Regions from separate parts of the Pseudenemella bisphenolivorans genome, predicted to be linked through region 1. Evidence: riboswitches for the same ligand, from Rfam matches in the RefSeq annotation. Region 1 holds a riboswitch; the other holds the start of a gene.
What was found. A riboswitch is a leader RNA that binds a small molecule or an ion and turns the genes downstream of it on or off. The one in region 1 is predicted to bind cobalamin.
Positions count from the first base shown of each region.

Region 2: it holds a riboswitch for cobalamin, as region 1 does, so the genes downstream of both, ACR4XW_RS02620 (ABC transporter substrate-binding protein) here and cobN (cobaltochelatase subunit CobN) in region 1, are expected to answer to the same signal.

Region 1 is NZ_JBPGNY010000002.1:115,322-120,945, forward strand. Features, by position in the region: gene ACR4XW_RS05405 (ferredoxin-like domain-containing protein) at 1-1,016, opposite strand, end outside; cobalamin riboswitch at 1,079-1,203, shown strand; gene cobN (cobaltochelatase subunit CobN) at 1,266-4,883, shown strand; gene cobT (nicotinate-nucleotide--dimethylbenzimidazole phosphoribosyltransferase) at 4,880-5,624, shown strand, end outside.
Region 2 is NZ_JBPGNY010000001.1:538,569-544,192, reverse strand. Features, by position in the region: gene rplP (50S ribosomal protein L16) at 1-256, shown strand, start outside; gene rpmC (50S ribosomal protein L29) at 256-489, shown strand; gene rpsQ (30S ribosomal protein S17) at 492-782, shown strand; gene ACR4XW_RS02635 (hypothetical protein) at 858-1,610, opposite strand; gene ACR4XW_RS02630 (ABC transporter ATP-binding protein) at 1,607-2,377, opposite strand; gene ACR4XW_RS02625 (FecCD family ABC transporter permease) at 2,374-3,438, opposite strand; gene ACR4XW_RS02620 (ABC transporter substrate-binding protein) at 3,435-4,415, opposite strand; cobalamin riboswitch at 4,484-4,621, opposite strand; gene rplN (50S ribosomal protein L14) at 4,866-5,234, shown strand; gene rplX (50S ribosomal protein L24) at 5,236-5,624, shown strand, end outside; gene rplE (50S ribosomal protein L5) at 5,621-5,624, shown strand, end outside.

The DNA of each region.
Region 1 (5,624 bases):
CAGCCCGAGACATGGACGTGGCCGAGGTCACCGTCGCGAGCCAGATCGCGGGCGATCTGCAGGGTCGGCGAACTCGTGCGGACACAGTGCGGCGCCCCGACACAGGCACTCACCCGGGTCGAAGCATCGCCGGCGTTGATGATCAGGCCGGTCTCGGCCAGCCGGCCCGCGACCTCGGCATCGCCCCGTCCGGGCAGCAGGATCGACCGCCACGGGGTGACCACGACCACCCCAGAACACAGTTCGGCGATCAGGTCGGCCTGGGCCGGCTCCAGCATGCCGAGCGGCACCCCGACCAACAGGTCGTCGCCGTGGATGCCGGGTTCGGGCGGGGTGGTCGCGGCCGGCAGCTCGTCCACTGCGTCGGTCAACAAGGCGAACACGGACGCCTCGGCCGGCAGATCGCGCACATTCCACACCGGATCGGGATGGGGATGTTCCCGGTCGGCGACGAAGGCCCGGGCCAGTTCCAACATCGCGGCCACGGCCTCACCGCGGGCCACCCGACGCACCCGGGGGCAACCGGCGGCGAGCAGCAGGCCCGAGTCCGGGGTCTCGGCGACATGGGCCAGATCCCACGGTTCCCCGAGCATCACCCCGGTGCCGTCGTCGAAGGCGACCAGCAGCCGTCCGGGCAGCCGAGCCAGTTCCTCATCGGCCCGCAGCCCGGCGTCGAAAGCGGTCGCCATCTCGGCCGAAGCCGCATCGAAGGGCGCGGCGATGATGTTGCGCATCACCTCATGGCTGGGGGTGGGCAACAGGCCGAGCTCGACCACCAGCGGTTCCAGGTCGGCCGGCAGCGGGTCGGGCAGACCGCGCAGTTGCAGGTTGCCGCGGCTGGTCAACTGCAGCACCGGCGCCCCGTTGGCGGCGGCGTAACCGGTCAGTGCCCGCAGGGTCTCGGCCGGTACGCGTCCGCCGGGTGATCGCAACCGCACCAACGCGCCGTCCCCACTGACGTAGGGGCGCAGAACTCCGGGGCAACGATCTTGGGCGGGACGGGTCGAGGTCAACACGCCGTCATCGTAGGACTCGGGCTTTCCGGGCTCTCTGCCGGGGCGGCGGGCATCGACAGTTCCGGTTCGCCTCGCGCTAGGGTGTCTCCTGGTTGACAGCACGGAACCCGGTGAAAGTCCGGGACGGTCCCGCCACTGTGAGCCCCATCGGGGTGAGTCAGGAACGTGCTCCAGCCACCGTTGCCGCCGGTACTCGGCGGTTCCCTACCACCCGGGGCGTGGACACCCCGGTGAGGAGTTGCGTCGCCGATGCCCCGTATCGCACTGCTGTCGACATCCGATACCGACCTGCTCAGCGCCAGGGCCAGCGGCGCCGACTATCTGTGGGCCAACCCCGCCCGCACCGAGGTGCCCGACATCGGCGGCTGTGATCTGGTGATCGCCCGCATCCTTGGCAGCCCCCAGGATCTGCAGACCCTCGTCCCCGGTCTGGGTGCGTTGCAGGTGCCCGTGGTGGTGCTCGGCGGCGAGCAGGCCCCGAACGCCGAGTTGATGGCACTGTCGACCGCACCCAAGGGCACCGTCGCCGAGGCCCATCGTTACCTGGCCTACGGTGGCGCGACGAACCTGGCCAACCTGCACCGGTTCCTGAGCGACACCCTGTTGATGACCGGGGACGGTTTCGAGCCGCCGGTCGAACTTCCGAGCTGGGGGGTGCTCGACCGTCCCGAACCCACCGATGCCGACCGACCCCGGGTCGGGGTGTTGTTCTACCGGGCCCAGTACGCCGCGGAGAACACCGACTACGTGCACGCCCTGGCCGATGCGATCGACGCCGCCGGTGGCATCGGGGTGCCGATTCACGCCACCTCGCTGCGCGACGCCTCGGCCGACCTGATCGAGTACCTGGGCACCCTGGACGCGCTGGTCACCACCGTGCTGGCCGCCGGGGGCACCAAACCGGCCACCGCCGGGGCCGGTGAGGATGACGAATCCTGGGATGTGGAGAAACTCGCCGCACTCGACATCCCGATCCTGCAGGGCCTGTGCCTGACCTGGAGCCGGGCCTCCTGGACCGAATCCGACGACGGCATGTCGCCGCTGGACGTGGCCACCCAGGTGGCCGTCCCGGAGTTCGACGGCCGGTTGATCACGGTCGCTTTCTCCTTCCGCGAAACCGACGGGGACGGCCTGCCGCACTACGTGCCCGATCACGAACGCTGCGCCCGGGTCGCGCAGATCGCGGTGAACCACGCCCGGTTGCGGCGCATCCCGCCGGCCGAACGGCGGATCGCGGTGCTGCTGTCGGCCTACCCGACCAAGCACTCCCGAATCGGCAATGCCGTCGGCCTGGACACCCCGGTGTCCACGATCAGGCTGCTGCGGGCGATGCGCGAGGCCGGTTACGACCTCGGTTCGCCGTGCACCCTGCCCGGGGTCGACCCGCTGCCCCCGGTCGCCGACGAGGACCCCGAAACCACCGCCGGCAACGCGCTGATGCATGCCCTGATCGCCGCCGGGGGCCAGGATCCCGATTGGCTCACCCAGGAGCAGGTGTCCGAGGCGCAGGTGCGGATCAGCGCCGCGCAGTACCGCGGCTGGTTCGAGCGGCTACCGGCCGATCTGCGTGAGGCGATGACCGAACACTGGGGTGAGGCCCCCGGCGAGGTGTACGTCGACCGCGAAACCGACCCGGACGGGGAGATCGTCTCGGCTGCATTGGGCTCGGGCAATGTGGTGCTGTTGGTGCAGCCGCCGCGCGGCTTCGGCGACAACCCGATCGCGATCTACCACGACCCCGACCTGCCGCCCACCCACCATTACGTGGCCACCTACCAGTGGATCGAGCACGGTTTCGGGGCGCACGCAATCGTGCACGTCGGCAAACACGGCAACCTGGAATGGCTGCCCGGCAAGAACCTGGCCCTCTCCGACGGCTGCGGCCCGGACGCCGCGCTGGGCAGCGTCCCGCTGATCTATCCGTTCCTGGTCAACGACCCCGGTGAGGGCACCCAGGCCAAACGCCGGGCGCACGCCACCATCGTCGACCACCTGGTGCCGCCGATGGCCCGGGCCGAGTCCTACGGTGACATCTCCCGGTTGGAGCAGTTGCTGGACGAGTACGGCAACGTCCAGGCGATGGACCCGGCCAAGGCCCCGGCCCTGCGCGGGGAGATCTGGACCCTGATCCAGGCCGCGAAACTGCACTTCGACCTGGGCCTGGAGGAACGTCCCGACGACGAGGCCTTCGACGAGTTCGTGCTGCACGTCGACGGCTGGCTGTGTGAGATCAAGGACGTGCAGATCCGCGACGGGCTGCACGTGCTGGGGCAGGCACCCGAGGGTGAGGGCGAGGTCAACCTGGTGTTGGCGATGCTGCGGGCCAACCAGATGTTCGGCGGCAGCACCGGATTCGTCCGGGGTCTGCGCACCGCGCTGGGATTGGCCGAGAACAACGCCTCGAAGACCGACACCGACCTGGCCGAACACACCGCCCGTCGCCTGGTCGAACAGGTTGCCGCCCACCACTGGTCGGCCGATGCGGTCGAGGCGGTGGTCGCCGACATCCTGGGCGGGCCGAACGACGAGGCTGCCGCCGCCCTGCGGTTCGCCTGCGACGAGATCATCCCCCGGCTGCGCGCCACCGACCGCGAGATCGACATGGTGCTGCACGCCCTGGACGGCGGCTACATTCCGGCCGGGCCGTCCGGTTCTCCGCTGCGCGGGCTGGTCAACGTGCTGCCCACCGGACGCAACTTCTACTCGGTCGACCCGAAGGCGATCCCGTCCAAACTCGCCCACCAAACCGGTATCGCGCTGGCCGACTCCCTGCTCGAGCGCTACCGCGAAGACACCGGTGAGTACCCGCGCTCGGTCGGGATCTCGGCCTGGGGCACCTCGGCGATGCGCACCTCCGGCGACGACATCGGCCAGATCCTGGCCCTGCTCGGGGTCACCCCGGTGTGGGACGAGCAGTCCCGGCGGGTGATCGGGCTCGAACCCGTCCCCCTGGACGAACTCGGTCGACCCCGGATCGACGTCACGGTGCGGATCTCGGGCTTCTTCCGCGATGCCTTCCCGCATGTGATCGCACTGCTGGACGATGCGGTCGAACTGGTCGCCGGGCTGGACGAGCCGGACGAGCAGAACTACGTCCGGGCCAATGCCCGCGCCGATCTGGCCGAACACGGCGACGAACGTCGCGCCCGCACCCGCATCTTCGGGTCGAAACCGGGCACCTACGGGGCGGGCATCCTGCAGGCGGTGACCGCCGGCAACTGGCGCGACGACACAGACCTGGCCGAGGTGTACACCCAGTGGGGCGGGTATGCCTACGGCCGCGAAATGGACGGCAAGCCGGCCCGCGACGACATGCAGCGCAACTACGCCCGGATCCAGGCCGCGGCCAAGAACATCGACAACCGCGAATCCGACATTCTCGATGCCGACGACTTCTACCAGTTCCACGGCGGCATGATCGCCACCGTGCGAGCCCTGTCGGGCAACGAACCGCGCGCCTATGTCGGTGACTCGACCACCCCCGAGGCGGTGCGCACCCGCACCCTGTCGGAGGAAACCAACCGAATCTTCCGGGCCCGGGTGGTGAACCCCCGCTGGATCGCCGCGATGCAGGCCCATGGTTACAAGGGCGCCTTCGAGCTGGCGGCGACCGTCGATTACCTGTTCGGTTTCGATGCCACCACCGGGGTGGTGCCCGACTGGATGTACGAGACCCTCGCCAACGAATACGTGCTGTCGGAGCAGAACCAGGAGTTCCTGCGCCGGGCCAACCCGTGGGCGATGCGCGACATCATCGAAACCCTCTCCGAGGCCGCCGACCGTGGCCTGTGGGAGAACCCCGATCCGGAACTGATCGCCGACCTGCAAGAGGTCTATCTCTCCGTGGAAGGAGACCTGGAGGAATGAACACCACGATCACGCCACCCTCACCCGACACCCAGCGCGAGGCGGCCGAACGCATCGACGGGCTGGCCAAGCCGATCGGTTCGCTGGGCCGACTCGAAGAACTCGGCGCCCGGCTGGCGGCGATGCAGGATCTCTGCCCACCCGAGCCCCTGGACAACGTGCGGGCCGTGGTGCTCGCCGGTGATCACGGCGTCACCGCCTCGGGGGTGGCGGCCTACCCCTCGGCGGTCACCATCGCGATGGTCAACGAGATCGTGGCCGGACGGGCCGGGGTGTCGGTGTTGGCCCGCCAACACGGGGTGCACCTGCGGGTGCTCGACATCAGCGTGGATGCACCGGCCGGCACCTTCGCCGACGGGGTGGACGCCCACAAACTCGGCACCGGCTGCCCGCCGATCGACACCGACGATGCGATGGACCAGGCCGGGCTGAATGCGTCCCTGGAAACCGGTGAAGCCATCTGCGCCGAAGAGGTCGCCGCCGGCGCCCAGGTGCTGATCCTGGGTGACCTGGGCATCGGCAACACCACCGCCAGCGCCGCCCTGGTGGGTGCCGAGCTGGGCCTGCCGGCAACCGAGGTCACCGGTCGTGGTGCCGGGTTGGACGAGGAGGCCTTCGCCGGTAAACAGCGCACCGTCCAGCAGATCATCGACCGGGCCGACGATGCGGCCGATGCCCGGGAACGGTTGCGGCGAATCGGCTCGCCCGACATCGCCGTCGGCGTCGGGGTGATGATCGCCG
Region 2 (5,624 bases), on a different contig from region 1:
CCGTCATATCAAGCGTGGTGGCAAGGTGTGGATCAACATCTACCCCGACCGCCCGCTGACCAAGAAGCCGGCCGAAACCCGGATGGGTTCCGGTAAGGGCTCGCCCGAGTGGTGGGTCGCCAACGTCAAGGCCGGCCGGGTGATGTTCGAACTCGCCGGTGTGTCCGAGGAGGTCGCGCGCGAAGCCATGCGCCTGGCCATCCACAAGCTGCCGATGAAGGCACGCTTCATCAAGCGTGAAGCAGGTGAGATCTGATGGCGAACAAGACCGCCACTGCCGCCGAGTTGCGCGACCTGAGCAAGGCCGCGCTGAACGAGAAGGTAACCGAGTTGAAGGCTGAGCTGTTCACGCTGCGTTTCCAGGCGGCGACCGGCCAGCTGGAGTCCTCGGCCCGCCTGCGCCAGGTCCGCAAGGACATCGCGCGGATTTACACCGTGTTGCAGGAACGTCACCTCAACATCGTCCCCGACCCCGATGAGGAGGCCTGAGCATGAGCGAATCCACCCAGGATGTGGCCGCCGAGGCCACCGAGCGCGTTCAGCGCAAGGTGCGCACCGGTTACGTGGTCAGCGACAAGATGGACAAGACGATCGTCGTGGCCGTCGAGGACCGCAAGAAGCACCCGCTGTACGGCAAGGTCATGCGCACCACCGTGCGGCTGAAGGCTCATGACGAGAGCAACGAAGCCGGCATCGGCGACCGCGTGCGGATCATGGAGACCCGCCCGCTGTCGGCCACCAAGCGCTGGCGCCTGCTCACCGTGCTGGAGAAGGCCAAGTGAGCTAGTGGCAGTATTCGAAGAAGGCCCGGAGTTTTCTCCGGGCCTTCTTCATGTCCTCAGCCGAACAACATGCCTTCAGCTGAACAGCGACTGCGCCATCCGTTGGCCACGCAGTCGACCGAGCCGGGGGCAACTGCTGCACATCGCTTGCGGCTGGTCGGGGGTGTCGGTGGTCTTGTGGATCAAACAACATGACGACCGTCGGGTGAACCGGCGTCTGTCGGGGGAGATCGCGCCCGAGGCCGGCACCCGTGACCCGTCGGCGGCGATGTCGTCGAAACGGGCCCGGGGGATCGGTACCCCGATCGCGATCAAGCGATCGATGATTCGCGCGGCTACGGCCGATCCGCGTTCGGCCAGGGTCATGTCGGGTTGGTCATGGGTGTTGCCGGCGTCGGTGAGATAGGCGCGGTCCATGCTGCGGGTGCAGATCGAATCGCCCAGCACCGCCCACAGCGACCGTTCACTCGCCCCACCGGCGCGGCTCAGGGCGGTGATCACCGGGGCGCACACATCGCGCAGCACCCCCGGAATCTGCTCGACCGACATGGTGCCGGCGACCCCCAAGCCACCCAGATAACCGGTGTCGCGCAACCAGGCCTGCCCCGGATCGGGCCTCGGGACGACGGGGTGCTCATCCACCGCGGCGTGCAGCAGGGGTTGGCAGATCGTGCTGGAGGCCGAGTACCACCACAGGGTGGCGTTCACCCGCGGGTCGTCCGAGGACCAGCGGCGGGCGGTATCGCCGATCCGCTCGGCGATCCAATCCGGGTCGGCCAGGTTGGTGGGCTGCAACTCGGGGTGCTGGACCTCGGGTCGGCCGGTCATGCCAGCCCCCGCACGATCAACCGCACCCCGTCGTCATCGGTGACCAGCGAGCCCCGCACCCCGAAAACCTCACGCAGCAAGTTCTCGGTGAGTACCTCGCCCGGTTTGCCGGCTGCGGCAACCGTCCCGTGGTGCAGCACGATGATCTCGTCGCAGGTCTCGGCGGCCAGCCGAAGATCGTGCACGGTCAGCAGTACCGTGTGCCCGCTGTGGGCCCGCTTGCGCAGCAGGTTCAGCACGCTGAGTTGGTAGTGCAGGTCGAGGTGGTTGGTCGGCTCGTCCAGCAGCAGGATCGCGGCCCGGGTGCTCAGCGCGCGGGCCAGCGAGACCCGCTGCCGTTCCCCACCGGACAGATCGCTGACGTCCCGGTCGGCCAGGGCACCGAGCCCGACCTCAATGAGCGATTCCTCGACGATCGCCCGGTCCTCGGTGGTGTCGTTGGCGTACCAGGCCCGGTGCGGGGTACGTCCCAGCGCCACCGCATCGCGGACGGTGAGTCCAGGGGTGGGGGAGGGCTCCTGCACCGCGACACCGAGCCGGCGGGCGACCTCACGTCGACCCAGATGGCTCACCTGATCGTCCCCGATCCACAGCTCACCGGCATCGGGGTCCAGAGCCCGGTAACAGGCCCGCAACACGGTGGTCTTGCCCGAACCGTTGGGGCCGACCAAGCCGATCATCGAGGACGGGTCGGCCCGTAGGTGCACCCCGCGCAGCACCGGGGTGCGCTTGAAGGCGTGGTGCAGATCATTGACGCGCAGAATCATTTCGTCCCCCGAGCAGTACGCAACAACATGAACACGAACACCGGTGCGCCGATCAGGGCGGTCACCACACCGACGGGGAGTTCCACGGCCTGGGAGACCGAGCGGGCGAAGGTGTCGGCCCCCACCAGGGCCACCGCCCCGGTCAACGCGGCCACCGGCAACAGTCGGCGCGCCCGGACCCCGACCAGCATCCCGGCCAGGTGTGGAATCAACAGCCCGATGAAACCGATCCCACCGGCCACCGCCACCGAGGTGCCGGCCAACAAAGACACCGCCAGCAGGATCAGGATCCGGAAGCGGTGCACCGGCAGCCCCAGGGCGGCCGCCCCGTCCTCACCGGCATGCAGCAGGTCGAGTTGTCGTCCCGCCAGCAACAGCAGCGAGCCGACGACCACCAGCGCCACCACCGGAATGATCAGCGAACGCCACCGGGCATCACCGAAGCCACCGGCCATCCAGTGCAGTACCGAGACCAGTTGCCGTTCCCGGGCGATCACCAGCAGCACGAAGGTGACCAGAGCGGAGAAGACCTGTCCCATCGCCACCCCGGTGAGAATCATCGCGGTGGGGGTGCGCACCGCCTGGGCCACGGCCAGGGCGACCGCCATCGGCACCATCCCGCCGATGAAGGCGGCCACCGGAATCAGCAACCAACCGGCCACCCCACCGGTGATGCCCAACACGGTTGCGCAGACCACTCCGAAGCCGGCGCCAGCCGAGACCCCCAGTAGATAGGGGTCGGCCAGGGGGTTGCGGGTGACCGCCTGGGCCGATCCGCCGGCGATCGCCAGACTGGCCCCCACGGCCGCTGCGGTGAGTGCCCGCGGCACCCGGGAGTCGATCACGATCGCCTCCCGCGCCGGGGTCCACCACGGCTCGACCGCACCGGTCAACCGGTGCCACACCATCGCCCAGACATCACCGGAGGGAATCCGCACCGACCCGGCGGTGACCGACCACACCAGTGCCAGCACCAGCAGCACGGTGAGCCCGATCAGCCACCAGCCCAACGGAATCCGACGGTGCATCAGCCGACGGGCCCCGGCACTGATCGCGGTCACTTGACCAGTTCCGGATGCAGGGCTTCGGCGATCGTGCGGGTGGATGTGGTCATCCGCGGGCTTTCGAAGAAGTCATCCAAGGGAACGACCACGATCCGCTCGTTCTTGATCGCCGGGGTGGTCTTCATCAGGGGTTGCTGCTTGAGGAAGGCGATCTTCTCCGCGGCGGATTGCTCGCCGTAGTCGAGCACCACGATCACTTCGGGAGACCGCTCGGCCACCTGCTCCCAGGAGGTCTTGGAGTAGGGCCGCTCCCCGTCGGCGAACAGGTTCTTGCCCCCGGCCTGGGTGAGGATCAGGTTGCCGACGCCCACCCCGCCCACGGTGTAGACCTCCTTGTCGCCGGAGTCGTAGATGAAGGTGGGTACCGGCTCGGCCCCGGCCACCTTCTTGTTGATCGCCGCCATCTCACCGGTGACCTGTTCGACCAACGTGTCGGCGGCCTCGGTGTTGCCGGTGATCTTGCCCAGGTTGGTGTAGTCGGTCCGAAGCATCTCCAGGTCGAAGGACGTGGTGGCGCAGTACTCGGTGAACAGGAAGCTCGGAATCTCGTGCTCGGCCATCAGCTCGCGGGAGCGGCCTTCCTTCTCGTTGAACGCGCTGGACAACCCACCCACCACCAGGTCGGCCTCGGCGTCGATGATCTGCTCCATGGTCGGGTATTCATCGGCCAGCTTGGAAATCTTCTGCCACTGCTCGGCGTACTGGGGCAGGGGGGTGGCCTTGCCGTATCCCATTCCGACGATCCGGTCACCGAGCCCCATTTCGAGCAGCACCTCGGTGACGTGGTCGTTCATCGAAATGATCCGCTGCGGCGGAGCCGTGAAGGTCAGCTCCATGTCGCAGTTGGTGAGCGTCACGGGCTCGGCGAAGGTGTTTCCAGCCCCGGCGTCCCGGGCGGCAACCTCGTCGCGGGAGGTGGCGCAGGCCGTCAATGCCAGTAGCGGCACGGCCAGGAGAAGTAGTAATTTCCGCATCTGAATCCTCGCAGGTGAAGTCGAGGCGACACGGAAAGCACGGTGCCGGTCCGCAAGCCTCGACGGACGATGTATGGCTCGTTCCGGCAGGTAATCGGGCTCACCGCACCTGGTGCGGTCTACCGTTGCGGGTCAGCGCCGGACTTCGACCGGACTTCCCCTGCGTGGAACGCCAGTGAGCTTACGCCAGAACGAGGTCGCGTCCGCAAGTGAGGGGGCCACTTCGGCGATTCGCATCGGATCGGCGGATCGGCTAGGCTATCCGGGTTGCCCAGGATCGAGCCCTTGGTATTTCGAAGCCGTGCGTACGTCAGCGCGGCAAGCGTAGCCATGGGGGACCTTTCCCGAGCAGCAGACCCTACCGTCAGTTCCACTAGGCCCGGGATGCCTTGCTGTGCCTGTTTTGGTGCCAGCGTGCTCGGGAACCAGTGTGACAACCAGGAGAAATAGATGATCCAGCAGGAGTCGCGAGTCAAAGTCGCCGACAACACCGGTGCCAAGGAGATCCTTTGCATCCGTGTCCTCGGCGGCTCGGGCCGACGCTACGCCGGCATTGGTGACAAGATCGTCGCCACTGTTAAGGACGCCATTCCGGGCGGCAACGTCAAGAAGGGCGAAATCGTCCAGGCCGTCATCGTGCGCACCGTGAAGCAGCGCCGCCGCGCCGACGGTTCGTACATCAAGTTCGACGAGAACGCCGCCGTGATCCTGAAGAGCGACGGGGAGCCCCGCGGCACCCGCATCTTCGGTCCGGTCGGTCGTGAGTTGCGCGAGAAGAAGTTCATGCGCATCATCTCGCTCGCTCCGGAGGTGATCTGAGATGGCACGCAAGAAGCTTCATGTCGTGAAGGGTGACCAGGTCAAGGTCATCGCGGGCAAGGACAAGGGCCGCACCGGCGAGGTGCTGTCGGTCGACATCGAGCGCGAGCGCGTGACGGTGTCGAATGTCAACATCGTCCAGCGCCACCGCCGGGATTCCCAGGGTGCCGATGGTCGCACCACCAAGGGCGGCATCATCTCGTCCGAGGCCCCGATCCATGTGTCCAACGTTCAGTTGGTCGTCAAGGACGAGGACGGCAACGAGGTGGTCACCCGGGTCGGCTACACCCGCACCGAAGTGACCAAGAAGCGTGCCGACGGCTCGGAGTACAAGGGATTCCGCAGCGTCCGCATCGCCCGCAAGACCGGAGAGGAGCTGAACACCGATGA